DNA from 2 places in the Pseudomonas rustica genome. Region 1 is predicted to be linked to the other one. Evidence: predicted binding sites of a transcription regulator. Region 1 holds the regulator's gene; the other holds the start of a gene.
What was found. Region 1 encodes sigma-54, which starts transcription at its own class of promoters, with help from an activator protein. Its sites were predicted from a motif close to ANTGGCATNNANNTTGCTNT; they were not measured.

Region 1 (8,084 bases):
GCGAATTCAAGACGTTTAACACCCTCGACGGTCAGGGCATCAAAATGTTGATGAACGCTGGCGTGCAAACCGCCATCATCAGCGGTCGAAAGACACCAGTGGTTGAACGTCGGGCGAAAAATCTGGGCATCCCGCACCTTTTTCAGGGGCGTGAAGACAAATTGGTCGTTCTCGACGGTCTACTTGAACAACTGGGCCTAAGCTATGAACAGGTCGCCTACCTCGGTGACGACCTTCCTGACCTGCCGGTGATCCGCCGCGTAGGCCTGGGCATGGCGGTTGCCAACGCTGCTGATTTCGTCCGCGAACACGCCCATGGCGTGACCCGGGCCCGAGGCGGCGAAGGCGCTGCCCGCGAATTCTGCGAATTGATCCTGCGCGCCCAGGGCCGCCTCGATGCGGCCAACGCCGCGTACCTGTGAGCCAAACCATGTTCAGCAAAAAATTTCGTAACTTCCTGCTGTTTGGCTGCATCGCTGTGCTGTTTGCTGCGGTCGGCTACTGGAACATCAGCCCGGAACGTTTCCTCGACAATCCGCCGGTTACCACCGTCGACAACCCGATCGACTGGTACGCGACCAAAACGCATACCCTGCAATATTTGCCGGACGGCGGTGTGCAGTATGAAATGACGTCGGAGATAGCCGAGCACGTCAAGGCAACGGACATTACTCTGGTCACCAAACCCGACCTGAACATGTATCGCGGAACCGAGTTTCCGTGGCACGTGACCAGTGAGCACGGCGAAGTGAATGCGGCCGGCACACAGGTAGAACTGATTGATTCGGTGCGCATCAAACGCACCGACGAACAAAACCGCGACCTGCTGGTCACTTCCACGCGCATGACCGTGTTCCCGCAGGAGCAATATGCGCAGACCGAGCAACCCGTTAGAATCGACGGCGCTGGCGGTGTATCAACCGGCGTTGGCATGAAAGCGTACCTGAAGGAAAGCAGGATACACCTGCTATCGAACGTAAGAGGACAGTATGAGGCTCGTTAAAACCCTCCCTATTTTGCTCAGTCTGGGCGCAGCACTGGGAAGCGTGAGCGCCTGGGCTCTGCCGAACGATCAGCAGCAACCTATCCGTATTCAGGCCGACGACGCCCAACTGGACGACAAGAACGGCATCGCCACTTATAAAGGTGATGTGATCATCACCCAGGGTTCGATGATCGTTAAAGGCAATACGGTGACTATCACCCGAACGCCGGCTGGCGATATCGACGTAGTGACGTCGGTGGGTAACCTTGCCTACTTCGAGCAATTGCAAACCCAGGGTGACGCCAAGCCTGTACAGGGCTGGGGCGTAACGATTCAGTACCACGCCGCGCAAAACCGCGTCGTGCTGATCGACAAGGCCAAGGTCGTCGACAAGGACAACAACACGACTCAGGGCGAGAAAATCGTCTATGACACCGTGAAGAAACTGGCCAGCGCCGGTCGCGCTACCGGCAGCAAAGTCACCGAATCGCGTCCGCGTATCGACATGGTGATCCAGCCGAAGAAGAAAACCGACGAGAAGACCCAGTAATGGCAACTCTGAAAGCTCAGCACCTGGCCAAGGCCTATAAAAGCCGCCAGGTCGTGCGTGACGTCAGCCTGTCGATCGACAGCGGCCAGATTGTTGGTTTGCTCGGCCCGAACGGTGCCGGTAAAACCACCTGCTTCTACATGATCGTAGGTTTGGTACAGGCCGATCAGGGCCGCGTGCTGATCGACGATCTGGACGTCAGCCACCAGCCAATGCACGGTCGTGCCAAGGCCGGTATCGGCTATCTGCCGCAAGAAGCGTCGATCTTCCGCAAACTGTCGGTGGCCGACAACATCATGGCCATCCTCGAGACCCGTCAGGAACTCGACAAGGCCGGCCGCCGCAAAGAGCTGGAAAGCCTGTTGCAGGAATTCCACATCACGCACATCCGCGACAACCTCGGCATGAGCCTGTCCGGTGGTGAACGCCGCCGGGTGGAAATCGCTCGCGCGCTGGCCACCGCACCAAAATTCATCCTGCTCGACGAACCGTTCGCCGGTGTCGACCCGATCTCGGTCGGCGACATCAAGCAGATCATCCACCACCTCAAGGCCAAGGGCATCGGTGTTCTGATCACCGACCACAACGTCCGCGAGACGCTGGATATCTGCGAAACCGCTTACATCGTCAACGACGGTCAACTGATCGCCGAAGGTGACGCCGAAACCATCCTGGCCAACGAACTGGTCAAGGAAGTGTATCTGGGTCACGAGTTCCGCCTGTAAGCGTCACAGTGCCCGGTGCGCAGCCGGAGTGCTGTATCGATTCAAGCAGGATTTAATACGCTTAATTGTTACAGCGCTCTAGGCAAACACTTCAGTTTCAGGCATATAATTTGCTTAAGTTTGGCGCTTCGGCGCCCTGTAGTGGATGGCGCATAGCGCCGGCGAATAAGGTGTTAAGCCCCTGCCATGAAACCATCGCTAGTCTTGAGAATGGGCCAGCAGCTGACGATGACACCGCAGCTGCAACAGGCCATCCGCCTGCTCCAATTGTCGACCCTGGATCTGCAACAGGAAATCCAGGAGGCTCTGGAATCCAATCCGATGCTCGAACGCCAGGAAGAAGGCGACGACTTCGACAACTCGGATCCCATGGCCGACAACGCCGAACAGAAGCCCACCGAGATCCAGGAACCTTCCTATCAGGAAGCCGCACCGACCGTCGATAACCTCGAAGACGGCGAATGGAACGAACGCATCCCCAACGAGCTTCCGGTCGACACTGCCTGGGAAGACGTTTACCAGACCAGCGCCAGCAGCCTGCCCAGCAGCGATGATGACGAGTGGGATTTCACCACCCGCACCTCCGCCGGCGAAAGCCTGCAAAGCCACTTGCTGTGGCAACTCAACCTCGCACCGATGTCCGACACCGATCGCCTGATCGCCGTGACCCTGATCGATTGCATCAACAATCAGGGCTACCTGGACGAAACCCTCGAAGAAATTCTCGAGGCGTTCGATCCGGAACTGGACATCGAACTGGACGAGATCGAAGCCGTCCTGCACCGCATCCAGCAATTTGAACCGGCCGGTATCGGCGCGCGCAACCTCAGCGAATGCCTGCTGCTGCAATTGCGTCAGCTGTCGGCCAAGACGCCTTGGCTGGCGGAAGCCAAACGTCTGGTCAGCGATTACATCGATTTGCTCGGCAGCCGTGATTACAGCCAGTTGATGCGCCGTATGAAGCTCAAGGAAGACGAGCTGCGCCAGGTCATCGAACTGGTACAAAGCCTCAATCCGCGTCCGGGCTCGCAGATCGAATCGACCGAAGCCGAATATGTCGTCCCTGACGTCATCGTGCGCAAGGACAACGAGCGCTGGCTGGTCGAGCTGAATCAGGAATCGATGCCACGCCTGCGCGTCAACGCGCAGTACGCCGGCTTTGTGCGTCGCGCCGACACCAGCGCCGACAACACTTTCATGCGCAATCAGTTGCAGGAAGCCCGCTGGTTCATCAAGAGCCTGCAGAGCCGCAACGAAACCCTGATGAAAGTTGCCACCCAGATCGTCGAGCATCAGCGCGGTTTTCTGGAGTACGGCGACGAAGCCATGAAGCCGTTGGTGCTGCACGACATCGCCGAAGCGGTGGGCATGCACGAATCAACGATTTCCCGAGTGACCACGCAGAAATTCATGCATACCCCGCGCGGTATTTATGAACTGAAATACTTTTTCTCCAGCCACGTCAGCACCTCTGAAGGCGGTGAATGCTCGTCCACGGCGATCCGAGCGATCATCAAAAAACTGGTTGCCGCGGAAAATCAGAAAAAGCCGTTGAGTGACAGCAAGATCGCTGGTTTACTGGAGGCACAAGGCATTCAGGTGGCTCGCCGCACCGTCGCCAAGTACCGCGAATCCCTCGGGATCGCGCCTTCGAGCGAACGCAAGCGGTTGATGTAAGCCACGTTACAGCGTTCCAGTGGCAGGCTATCCGGCCTGCCGCTTTATGCACTGGCAACGAAGGAGAAGCTGTATGCAAGTCAACATCAGTGGACACCAACTGGAAGTGACCCAACCTCTGCGTTCCTACATCGAGGAAAAACTCCAACGACTGGAGCGACATTTCGACAAGATCACCAACGTGCAAGTCACGATGTGTGTCGAAAAGCTGAAGCAGAAAATCGAAGCCACCTTGCATATTCCCGGCAGCGAAGTGGTCGCCAACGCAGAAGATACTGATATGTATGCTGCGATCGACTCACTGACCGACAAGCTGGATCGCCAACTCAAAAAGCATAAGGAAAAGACCCAGAGCCTCCTCCAGGGCGCAACCGGTCGATAACCCCCCATTCCATGATCCGACTTGAAAGTATCCTGACCCCCGGCCGTTCCCTCGTGAACGTGCCGGGCGGCAGTAAAAAGAAAGCCCTCGAACAAATTGCCAACCTGATCGCCCGCGAAGTGCCGGATCTGGAGATGCAAGATGTCTTCGAGGCTCTGATTGCCCGTGAAAAACTCGGTTCGACCGGTTTTGGCAACGGCATCGCCATTCCCCATTGCCGCCTGAAAGGTTGTGTAACGCCAATCAGCGCGTTGATGCACCTTCAAGCCCCTATCGATTTCGACGCTATCGACGGCGCGCCGGTTGACCTGCTGTTTGTACTGCTGGTGCCGGAAGCCGCCACCGATGCGCACCTGGAATTGCTGCGCCAGATCGCCAGCATGCTGGATCGCAAGGATGTGCGCGATAAGTTGCGCAGCGCTCCGAGCAACGAAGCCTTGTACCAGGTCGTACTGGACGAGCAAAACGGGCAGTAATCATGCGTTTGATCATCGTCAGTGGCCGTTCCGGCTCGGGTAAAAGCACCGCACTGGATGTCCTTGAGGACAACGGTTATTACTGCATCGACAACCTGCCGGCGGGTTTACTGCCGGAACTGGCCGAACGCGCGCTGATTCACACCGAACTGGCGCAACCGCTGGTCGCCGTGTCGATCGATGCGCGCAACTTGCCGAGCCATCTGACGCGTTTTCCGGAACTGCTCGAAGATGCCCGCGCCAAGCACATCCAGTGCGATGTTCTGTATCTGGATGCTGACGAAGAAACCCTGCTCAAGCGTTTTTCCGAAACCCGCCGCCGCCACCCTCTGAGCAATGCCAACCGCTCGCTGGCCGAGGCGATTCAGGATGAAACCGCCCTGCTCGGCCCGATCGCCGACCTGGCTGATCTGAAGATCAACACCACCAATCTGAACCTGTACCAGTTGCGCGACACCATCAAGCTGCGCCTGCTGAATCAGCCGGAGCCGGGTACGGCGTATCTGGTTGAGTCATTCGGCTTCAAGCGCGGTATGCCGGTGGATGCCGATCTGGTTTTTGATGTGCGCTGCCTGCCCAACCCGTACTGGAAGCCGGAACTGCGTGCGCAATCAGGGCTCGATGCGCCGGTGGCCGAATATCTGGCGGCACAACCTGACGTCGAAGAAATGTTTCAGGACATCTTCACCTACCTGCACAAATGGCTGCCGCGTTTCGCAGCGAGCAACCGCGCCTACGTCACCATTGCCATTGGCTGCACCGGCGGGCATCACCGCTCCGTCTACCTGACCGAACGTCTGGGTCAAGCCCTGCAGAAAACCCTGAAGAACGTCCAGGTTCGCCACCGCGACCTCACTTAAAGGATTCACACCGCGATGCCTGCTCTGGAAATCGAAATCATCAACAAACTGGGCCTGCATGCCCGCGCATCGGCCAAGTTCGTTGGCGTGGCCGGGCAGTATCCGGATTGCACGATCAGAGTGGGCCGCACGCCGGAGACCACGGTTGATGGCAAAAGCATCATGGCGATGATGATGCTGGCGGCTGGCAAGGGCACCAAGATCTATTTGAGTACTGAGGGCGAGAAAGATCAGGAAGCGCTGGATGCGCTGGTGGCGCTGATCAACAACTACTTCGATGAAGGTGGTTGACCGCCAAAGTCAAAAGATCGCAGCCTTCGGCAGCTCCTACATTGGAAGGGGCAATTACGGTTACCCGCGGCGCACATAATCCCTGTAGGAGCTGCCGCAGGCTGCGATCTTTTGATCTGCTTCAACCCAACGCCGTATCCATCACCATCATCAAACAAAACCCGCTCAACAAGCCAAGACTGGCCAGTTTGTCATGACCATTGCGTCGCGACTCGGGGATCACTTCGTGGGTCACCACCAGCAGCATCGCCCCCGCAGCCAGCGCCAACCCTAACGGCAACAACACCTGCGCAAGACTGACCAGCCACGCGCACAACAGCGCAAACACCGGTTCAACCAGTCCAGACGCCGCGCCGATCAAAAACGCTTTGACCCGCGACATCCCCGCCCCGGCCAATACCAACGCAATCACCAGACCTTCCGGCACATCCTGCAAAGCGATGCCCATGGCCAGGCTGTCCGCGTCCGGCATGCCGCCACCGGCAGACACACCGACGGCCATGCCTTCAGGGATGTTATGGGCAATGATGGCGAACACGAACAACCAGATCCGTGGCGGAATCACTGGGCGATCGACAGTGCCGACGAGCATTTCCGGGGACGCGCCCGAGACTTTGAGATCAACCAGATACAACCCGAACGCACCGAGCATGATGCCAAAGCAGATCAGGCCACTGGCGCCCCACGGCGTCAGGCCAAGACTCTCAGCAGCGGCGATGCCCGGCACGATCAGCGAAAACGCCGTCGCCGCCAGCATCACCCCGGCACCAAACCCCAGCAACGTATCGCTGAGTGCCTGCGGCATGCGCCGAATCACCAGCACCGGCACCGCACCAAGCGCCGTGCCGAGCGCGCAGATCGCACCACCCTGCAACGCCCGTAATAGCCTCGGTTCCAGATTCAGCCATGCCAGTCCGTGGGCAACCAGCAAGGTCATGCCCGCCAACAGCAATAGCGATCCCACTGCGTAACGAAACATACGCCCACTTCCGATCGCCAGTGTTTCAGTGCCCATAGTCAGCCTTGGATTGTTTTTATAGATGACTTAAACCAGTGCGGCCTGATAGCGCGCAGCAACTTCCGGCCAATTGATCACGTTGTAGAACGCATTGATGTATTCCGGGCGACGGTTCTGGTAGCGCAGGTAGTAGGCGTGCTCCCAGACGTCGAGACCGAGAATCGGCGTGTTGCCGTTCATCAACGGGCTGTCCTGGTTGCCGCTGCTTTCCACGATCAGTTTTTTCTCCGGGGTCACGCTGAGCCAGGCCCAGCCGCTGCCGAAACGGGTCAGTGCGGCTTTAGTGAAGGCTTCCTTGAAGCTGTCGAGGCCGCCCAGTTGCTCATCGATGGCTTTGGCCAGCGCGCCATCCGGTTTGCCGCCACCGCTTGGCACCATCACCTCCCAGAACAGCGAGTGGTTGGCGTGACCGCCGCCCTGATTGATCACCGCCGCGCGAAGTTTTTCCGGCAGATCCTTAACGCTGGCGACCAGTTTTTCCACCGGCCACTCGGCGTATTCAGTGCCTTCTACCGCCGCGTTGAGGTTGTTGATGTAGGTCTGGTGATGTTTGGTGTAGTGAATCTCCATGGTCTGCGCATCGATATGCGGTTCCAAGGCATCGTAGGCGTAAGGCAAAGCGGGCAAGGTAAAAGCCATTTCAATGGACTCCATGGTGATGTGGGGCAGGCGCGCGGCGCGCATTGCCGGTATCCGGGTGCAGCAGGCGTTGAGTGCGCGGGTATTCGCCGTGTTCGCTGATGAAATTCAGCAGCTCGACATAGGTTTTGCTGCTCTGGCGCAACGCCGCTTCACGCAATGCCAGGCGCTGGCGTTCGTCCTGCATGGTTTGCAACAGCCGTTGATGGATGGCGCAGAGGTATTCGGCGCTCTCCTCCGGCTGATTCAGACGCAGGTGCAAATCCGCGAGGTTGTGGTGGGAGATGACGCAGGCCGCCACCGCTTCGTCGGCGTCCGCCCAGCGTTCGAACAACACTTGCGCCAGGGCCAGGGCTTGCAGGTAAGCCTCACGGGCGTCGATCAGCTCGCCCAACATGAAGCAGCGATTGGCCCGTTCGATCGTGCGTTTCCAGTGCTCCATGGTGAGCCTCCAAAGCGGTTGCGGGGTTTACACGCCGCC
Region 2 (8,084 bases), 760 kb from region 1:
ATGCCAGAAGTGTCGGCCGGGGATCGGCGCCTGGATCAACAGGACTGAAAAGCAAAAGATCGCAGCCTTCGGCAGCTCCTACAATTGGATGTGTACACCCTGTAGGAGCTGCCGAAGGCTGCGATCTTTTGGTGTCGCTACAACCCGTCAGGCGTAATAGTCGACGGCGCTGCTGCCGATGACGCTGGTGGTGTTGGCAGCAACCTCGGCCGCGCTGACCGGGGCTATTTCATCATCCGCCGAATCCAGACGACCACCGGCCGCGCTGGTACGACCGCTCTGCCCCTGCTGCGCCTGTTCCTGACCCTGCTGGCCCTGCCAACCACGACTCTGATCAGACACATTAACGTCAACCTGACCCATGCCCTGCTGCGTAAACATCTCGCGCAGGCGATGCATCTGGCTGTCGAGCGCCTCTCGCACGCTCGGATGCGCACTCATGAACGTCACCTGGGTCTGCTGATCCGGCACCAGATTCACGCGGATATCCAGACGCCCCAACTCGGCCGGTTGCAGCTGAATATCCGCCGCCTTCAGATTGGCGCTGGACAGGTACATGACGCGGTTGACCACTTCTTCCGTCCAGCCGTTTTGGTGCATGGCGATCGGCTGATTCACCGGCACGGCGTTCGCGGTTTTTGGTGTGGCAGCCTGCGTCAACGCAGCGAGACGGTTGGCGAAATCATCAACGCGGGTATCACTGGTCGCAGTCTTGAGGTCTTTGAGGCCGTCATCGATCAGGCCGCTGAACGCTTTGTCGCCACCCTGACTGGTGCTGTCCTTGTCGGCTTGCACGTCGAGCATGCTGGCCATGCCGGCGGCGAAGTTCTGCGCCGAGGTCAATTCACCGTCAGCCTGAGCCTGTGCCGAGGTAGTTTTCGGTTGCGCCTGACTGGCAGCGGAAATATGCCCGCCCTGCTCCATCGCCAAACGCACCGCCGGCATCGAATCGAGCGGATCGGCTGCCGGGTCGAAATCGCTATCGGTCGAGGCCACCGGGTCTTTGACTGCTGGCAACAAGGCGACCGCTGGTGTTTCGGCTTCAGGTTGCGCCGGTGCAGCGGCAACCGGGGCGGGCACCACAGGGGCAGCGACCGGTTGCACGGCGACGGCCAATGCCGGATCAAGCGCAGGATCAGTCACGCTGGCGTCGGCGACCGGCGTTTGCGCAGGATCGGTAGTGTCATCGCTGGCAGCGGCGTCATCGGCCGCCGCGGATTTGTCGGCAGGCAAGGCATTGCCGCTATCGGCAACCGCCGGAGCCGGGGCGGCAGATTGATCCTTGGCGAGGTCTTTCTTGCCAGCGCTGTCAGCGGCTTTGTCGCGCGCGGTTTTCGCCGGGTTATCGGTGCTGACAACAGGCTTGTTCGCACCCTGATCGGCGAACACTTTGGCGAAGCTGGAGGCTTTATCTACGGGCTCTGCGGCCATCGCCGACGACTTGGCCGAGGCAGCTTGCGCCTTGGCCTGAGCGGCATTCTGAAGAAGGATATTGGGGGTCGCAGGCATGAAACGGTCTCCGCTGCACGGGGCTCGTAAGTACAGTTGAGAAAGTTGATTGCAAGTGCCGGGCCAGTTTCGCCGAACGCTTGTGAAAAGCGTCCGGCGGCCGGTTCAATGAGTATGCGTGTGCTGCCGTTCGCTTTCGTAAACCGGGCGAACGCCATCAAATTCGAGGCTGATTTCAGCGACCATTTTGACGATTTCTGCGGGGCTTTTGTGTCGGGCGTCCGACTCCAGTGCCTGGCACAACTCGGCCAGGCGAACAGCGCCCATGTTGCTCGCGCTGCCCTTCAAGCTGTGAGCGACCTCCGACAGCTTTTCGGCATCGGCGGTCGCTTGCAGCTCCTGCAAGCGACTTTCGGAATCCGTCAGGAAGGTATCCAGCAAATCCGGATAGTTTTCCTCCATGACGTCACGCAAGGTATCGAGTACGTCGCGATCCACATGTAGGTCAGTCACTTGTTCACTCCTTGATCAAGAATTGCGCGGATTATGCCTGAACCTCCCAGAAAAACTCCACGCGGGCACTACGACCTTCGTCCGACCAACTGGCGTTACGCCCCAGTTGCCGCACCAGGCTGACCCCACGTCCCGACAAACGGACATTTTCCAGCGGCCGCTCCATCACCCGCGCCACATCAAAACCCTTGCCGCTGTCTTCAACGCGAATCACCAGACAACCGCCCTGCTCTTGCGGCGTGACCTGCAAATGCACGCGCACGTAGCCGTCCTGCAACGCTTCCAGCCGCGTGTTGCGTTGCTCGTAATAGCGCGCGAACCCCGCCGCATCGCGCTTGAGACTGGAATCGAGACCGAGCACGCCATGTTCCAGCGCATTGGAATACAACTCGGCGAGCACGCTGTACAACGCGCCGCTCTGCCCGCGCAGGCCATGCACTTCCAGCAGCAACTGCAACAGGTACGGCAAAGGGTTGAAGCGCTTGAGCGTGGCACCGCGAAACTCGAAACTCACCGACCAATCGAGCGGGCATGACTGGCCGCTGTCGGAATACACCGGCGCCGTTGGTTTGAGCTGCGCCGGCGCAAGCAGGCTGACTTCAACCATGCTGACATCGTCGCGCGCCTCGCCACGAAAATCCCGCAGCGCCTGCTCGATGTCCTCGAACAACCGGTCAGGCTCACGATTGGCGGCAAACACTTGCTGCAAGCGCTCGACACCGAACAGCTGATCATTGGCATCGCTGGTATCGATGACGCCGTCGGACAGCAGAAACACTCGATCATCGACGGCCATCGCATGCACTTCGGTGCTGTCATCAAAGGCCTGCGCGCTCAACACGCCGAGCGGTAAATGCCGTGCTTTCAGCGGAACCCGCTCACCCGTCGCGAGCCTGTGCAGATAACCGTCAGGCATGCCGCCGTTCCACACTTCCACCGAGCGCCGCAGCGAACTCAGGCACAGCAACGTGGCGCAACAGAACATGTCGACCGGCAGGATCCGTTTGAGCTTGGCGTTCATCTCGCGCAGGGTTTCCGCCAGGCCGTAACCCTTCGCGGTCATCCCGTAAAACACTTCGGCAAGCGGCATAGCGCCCACCGCTGCCGGCAACCCATGGCCGGTGAAATCGCCGAGCAGCACATGCATATCACCCGCCGGGGTGTACGCCGCCAACAGCAGGTCGCCGTTGAACAGCGCGTAAGGCGATTGCAGGTAGCGAATGTTCGGCGCGCTGAGGCAACCGGAGTGCGCGACCTTGTCGAACACCGCTTTGGCCACGCGCTGTTCGTTGAGCAGGTAATCGTGGTGTTTGGCGATCAGGTCGCGTTGCTGCAGCACGGTGTCTTGCAGGCGGCGCAAGCGATCCATCGCCTTGATTTTGGCGGCAAGGATGATCTGGTTGTAGGGCTTCGCCAGAAAGTCGTCGCCGCCGGCCTCTAGGCAACGCACCAGCGCTTCACTTTCGCTGAGCGAGGTCAGGAAGATGATCGGCACCAGCGTTTCGCCGGCCAGCAGTTTGATCTGCCGCGCCGCTTCGAAGCCGTCCATCACCGGCATCATTGCGTCCATCAGCACCAGTTGTGGCTGCTGCTGACGGAACAACTCGACCGCTTCGGCACCGTTGGCAGCCGCCAGCACTTCGTGGCCCTGACGGCGGACGATGGTCGACAACAACAGGCGATCAGCGGCGCTGTCTTCGGCGATCAGGATGGTCAGCGGCTCTTGCGCCTGCATGGCCGTCACGTGATGTCGAAGAGTTTGTCGAAATTGGAGATGGCGAGGATTTTGCGCACGTCGGAGTTGGGGTTAACCACCCGGATATCCGAATCATCACCGCCCGCGTGGTCACGCAGGAGCAGCAGCATCCCGAGCGCGGAACTGTCCAGATAAGTGGTCTCTTTCAGATCCAGCTCATAGGAATTTGGCTCGGGGTCGACCCGTTCATAGGAATTGCGAAATTCCTGATGTTTGCCGAAATCGAATCGGCCTTTGACCGAGATTCTGAGCTTTTTCCCATCCGGTGAGACTTCTGCAACGACTGACATTGACTGGCTTCCTTGTCATTGACGAACGTGTACAAGGTTTAGCATCTGACTGACCTCGGGGCAAGGAACAAGCAACGTCAAAAGATCGCAGCCTTCGGCAGCTCCTACAGGGATCGCGTGCAGGAGCTGCCGAAGGCTGCGATCTTTTGATCTTCTAAAAGGGTTCATGCCGTGGCAGGCGCTGCGACAATTCGTCGAGCAATTTCTGCTCGCGTTTGTCTTCAAGCCGCTGGGCTTCTTCGCGGTAGCGCTGCACCAGCTTGCGCAAGCCTTCGACCTTGGCAAACGCCTGTTGCCAGGCCTCGCGCGCCTTATCGAGATTGTTCTGGTGCCAGTTCAGACTCTGCCGCTGCTGATCAACAGCCGTATCAAGTTGCGCGAGAAACCCCTGAAAACCCAGCAACCACTGCCCGGTCACGCCGGTGCTGCCGCGCACGATCCACTGCTCGGAATAATCCAGACGAAAGGCATTAAGGTCGGCGAGTTTGCTTTCGGCCACCTTCACCTGGCCCTGAAAGTAACCGAGGCGCTGCACGGCGGTTTTCTCGGCTTTTTCAGCCATGTCCACCACCGGCGCCAGACGCGCGGCTCGACTGACGGCAGCCATGACCGGTTACCCGCCCGCCGCTGGGGCGAACAGGGTTTCCAGGTAGGCCTGGCTTTCGCCCATGTTGATTTTGTCGTTGAGCCCCTGACGCTGGTAGCGCACCAACTGCGGGTGCAGGGAGATCGCCAGATCGGTTTCGCGATCGCCACCGGCAACGTAGGCACCCACGCTGATCAAGTCGCGGCTCTGCTGATAGCGCGACCACAACTGCTTGAAATACTGCGCACGCTGCATGTGCTCGACCGAGACCACGGCCGGCATCACCCGGCTGATCGACGCTTCGATATCGATGGCCGGGTAATGACCTTCCTCGGCCAGACGCCGCGACAACACGATGTGGCCGTCGAGCACGCCTCGGGCCGAGTCGGCAATCGGATCCTGCTGGTCATCGCCTTCGGACAACACAGTGTAGAACGCGGTAATCGAACCCCCGCCCTTCTCCGCATTACCGGCGCGCTCCACCAGTTTCGGCAGCTTGGCGAACACCGATGGCGGATAACCCTTGGTCGCTGGCGGCTCGCCGATGGCCAAGGCGATTTCCCGCTGGGCCTGAGCGAAACGGGTCAGCGAATCCATCAGCAGCAGGACGTTCTTGCCCTTGTCGCGGAAATACTCGGCGATGCGCGTGCAGTACATCGCCGCGCGCAGACGCATCAGCGGCGCATCGTCCGCCGGAGAGGCGACGACCACCGAGCGCTTGAGACCTTCTTCACCAAGGCTGTGCTCGATGAATTCCTTAACTTCTCGACCGCGCTCACCAATCAGCCCGACGACAATAATGTCGGCCTCGGTGAAGCGGGTCATCATGCCCAACAGCACGGATTTACCAACGCCAGTACCGGCGAACAGACCGAGACGCTGACCACGCCCCACCGTCAGCAAACCGTTGATGCAACGAATGCCGACGTCCAGCGGCTCGCTGATCGGGTCACGGTTGAGCGGGTTGATCGTCGGGCCGTCCATCGGCACCCAGTCTTCGGCTTTCATCCCGCCCTTGCCGTCCAGCGCACGACCGGCGCCATCCAGCACGCGACCGAGCATGCTCATGCCCATCGGCAAACGTCCAGTGTCGGCGAGCGGCACCACGCGGGCGCCCGGGGCGATACCGGCGACACTGCCTACCGGCATCAGAAAGACTTTGCTGCCGGAGAAACCCATGACTTCCGCTTCCACCTGCGAGGGGTGATAGCTGTCGTCGTTGATCACCAGGCAGCGCGTGCCCATGGCGGCACGCAGGCCTTCGGCTTCGAGGGTGAGGCCGACCATGCGCAGCAGGCGACCTTCGAGAATCGGCGCCCCGGCAATTTCGACGGCCTCGGCATAGCTGCCCAGGCGCTTGGCGAAACTGGTGCGTTCAAGGCGCATCGGGGTCGTCCGCAAGCGGCTCTTCAGCAGTGGCCGCCGGTTTTACGTCTTCGGGAATATCCAGGCTCAGATCCGCTTCAGCCGGGTGCAACGCCTGTTCGTGCAACTGATCGAACAGTTTGGCCATGACTTGGCCGACGCGGGTTTCGATGCTCGCGTCGATGCGACTGTGCGCGGTTTCGACACGGCAACCGCCCGGCAGCAGCGCTTCATCTTCAACGATGCGCCAGGTTTCTTCATGACGTTCGCGCAGGGCTTTGGCCTGCTCGAAGTCCTGCGGATTGACGTACAGACGCACGTTGTCGACGCCCAGCGGCAACAGCTTGAGGGCGTCGCGCATGACGTGTTCGATCTGAGTCGAATCGATGGCCAGTTCGCGCTGGATCACCTGTTTGGTGATGTGCTGCACGAGGTCGACCAGCGATTTTTCGATCTGCGTATCCTGCTCGGCGATCGGCTCGAACAGGTTGGCCATCAACTGCTCAAGGCTGGCGAGTTTGGCGGCCAATGCGACTTCGGCTTCCTGACGCACCTTGAGGGTGGCGCTGTGGAAACCTTCCTTTTCGCCAATGGCAAAGCCCTCGTTGTAAGCCTCCTGACGGATGCTTTCGAGTTCTTCCAGGGTCAGTGGCTGGACTTCGTCCAGCGGCACTTCTTCCATTTCCGGCGGTTCAGGCTCGGGCTCCGGCTCGGGTTCCGGTTTTGGCGGGTCGAAGCTCGGCAGCGCCCAGGATTCGAAACCACGAACATCGCGGGCGCGGATCAGATCCGTCACAGACTCGTCATGCTTGTCCATGGGCTTAGATCATTTCCTCGCCGCCCTTGCCACCGAGGACGATTTCTCCGGCTTCGGCCATACGGCGGGCGATGGTGAGGATTTCTTTCTGTGCGGTTTCGACGTCGCTGACGCGCACCGGGCCCTTCGCTTCGAGGTCGTCGCGCAGCAGTTCGGCGGCACGCTTGGACATGTTCTTGAAGATCTTTTCTTTGACGCCTTCGTCCGAACCCTTGAGGGCCAGCACCAGCACGTCGGAAGACACTTCGCGCAGCAACGCCTGAATGCCACGGTCGTCGACATCGGCGAGGTTGTTGAACACGAACATGAGGTCTTCGATCTGACCGGACAGGTCTTCGTCGACTTCGCGGATCGAGTCCATGAGCTGGCCCTCGATCGAGCTGTCGAGGAAGTTCATGATGTCCGCCGCACGCTTGATGCCACCCAGGGTGGTGCGCGAGGCATTCGAGTTGCCGGAGAACTGCTTCTCGAGAATCTGGTTCAGCTCTTTCAATGCCGCTGGCTGCACGGTGTTCAGCGACGACACGCGCAGGATGATGTCCAGACGCACTTTGTGGTCGAAGTTGCCGAGCACTTCACCGGCCTGATCGGGGTCGAGGTACGCCACCACGATCGCTTGAATCTGCGGGTGTTCGTAGCGAATCACGTCAGCAACGGCGCGCGGTTCCATCCACTTCAGGCTGTCGAGACCGCTGGTGTTGCCACCGAGCAGGATGCGGTCGATCAGGCCGTTGGCCTTGTCTTCGCCCAATGCCTGGGTGAGCATTTTGCGCACGTAGTCGTCGGAGCCGACGCCGAGGCTGGTCTGGTCGCCGACGATGTCGACGAACTCACTCATCACCTGCTCGACCTGCTCGCGATGGACGTTGCCCATCTGCGCCATGGCCACGCCGACCCGCTGAACCTCTTTCGGGCCCATGTGGCGCAACACTTGTGCGGCATCGGTCGAACCCAGGGACAGCAGCAGAATCGCGGCTTTGTCGACCTTGTTCAGTTTGACGCTGGCGGCTCGGTTATCACTCATCTGCGTTAATCCACTCTTTCACGACCTGGGCCACGCGACCCGGGTCTTCTGCCACCAGACTCTTGATTGCATTCAGCTGCGCGTCATAACCCTCGCTCGGGCTAGGCAGCAGAATGGATTGCGGACCACCGAGGCTGACGCGGTCGTTGGCCAGTTCGCCATCCAGACCGCCCATGCCACCGAGCTCGACATCACTGCCCAGCGCCAGCTCTTTGCTGCGGCCGCCGTTGGTGATGTTGTTGAGCACCGGACGCAGCACGCCGAACACCAGCACGAGGATGAAC

Region 2: ACP3TY_RS17435 (flagellar hook-length control protein FliK) is a predicted target of sigma-54. The motif match lies at 1,547-1,566, and genes of this name have one in related genera.

Annotation. Positions count from the first base shown of each region.
Region 1 is NZ_CP188200.1:4,609,313-4,617,396, forward strand. Features, by position in the region: gene ACP3TY_RS21095 (KdsC family phosphatase) at 1-422, shown strand, start outside; gene lptC (LPS export ABC transporter periplasmic protein LptC) at 431-1,003, shown strand; gene lptA (lipopolysaccharide transport periplasmic protein LptA) at 990-1,535, shown strand; gene lptB (LPS export ABC transporter ATP-binding protein) at 1,535-2,260, shown strand; gene ACP3TY_RS21115 (RNA polymerase factor sigma-54) at 2,447-3,937, shown strand; gene hpf (ribosome hibernation-promoting factor, HPF/YfiA family) at 4,011-4,319, shown strand; gene ptsN (PTS IIA-like nitrogen regulatory protein PtsN) at 4,331-4,795, shown strand; gene rapZ (RNase adapter RapZ) at 4,798-5,655, shown strand; gene ACP3TY_RS21135 (HPr family phosphocarrier protein) at 5,671-5,946, shown strand; gene ACP3TY_RS21140 (ZIP family metal transporter) at 6,068-6,961, opposite strand; gene ACP3TY_RS21145 (superoxide dismutase) at 6,992-7,603, opposite strand; gene ACP3TY_RS21150 (hypothetical protein) at 7,605-8,045, opposite strand; gene ACP3TY_RS21155 (class II fumarate hydratase) at 8,073-8,084, opposite strand, start outside.
Region 2 is NZ_CP188200.1:3,848,719-3,856,802, forward strand. Features, by position in the region: gene ACP3TY_RS17435 (flagellar hook-length control protein FliK) at 148-1,509, opposite strand; gene ACP3TY_RS17440 (Hpt domain-containing protein) at 1,615-1,962, opposite strand; gene ACP3TY_RS17445 (ATP-binding SpoIIE family protein phosphatase) at 1,994-3,697, opposite strand; gene ACP3TY_RS17450 (STAS domain-containing protein) at 3,703-4,008, opposite strand; gene fliJ (flagellar export protein FliJ) at 4,163-4,615, opposite strand; gene fliI (flagellar protein export ATPase FliI) at 4,622-5,980, opposite strand; gene fliH (flagellar assembly protein FliH) at 5,970-6,776, opposite strand; gene fliG (flagellar motor switch protein FliG) at 6,781-7,800, opposite strand; gene fliF (flagellar basal-body MS-ring/collar protein FliF) at 7,793-8,084, opposite strand, start outside.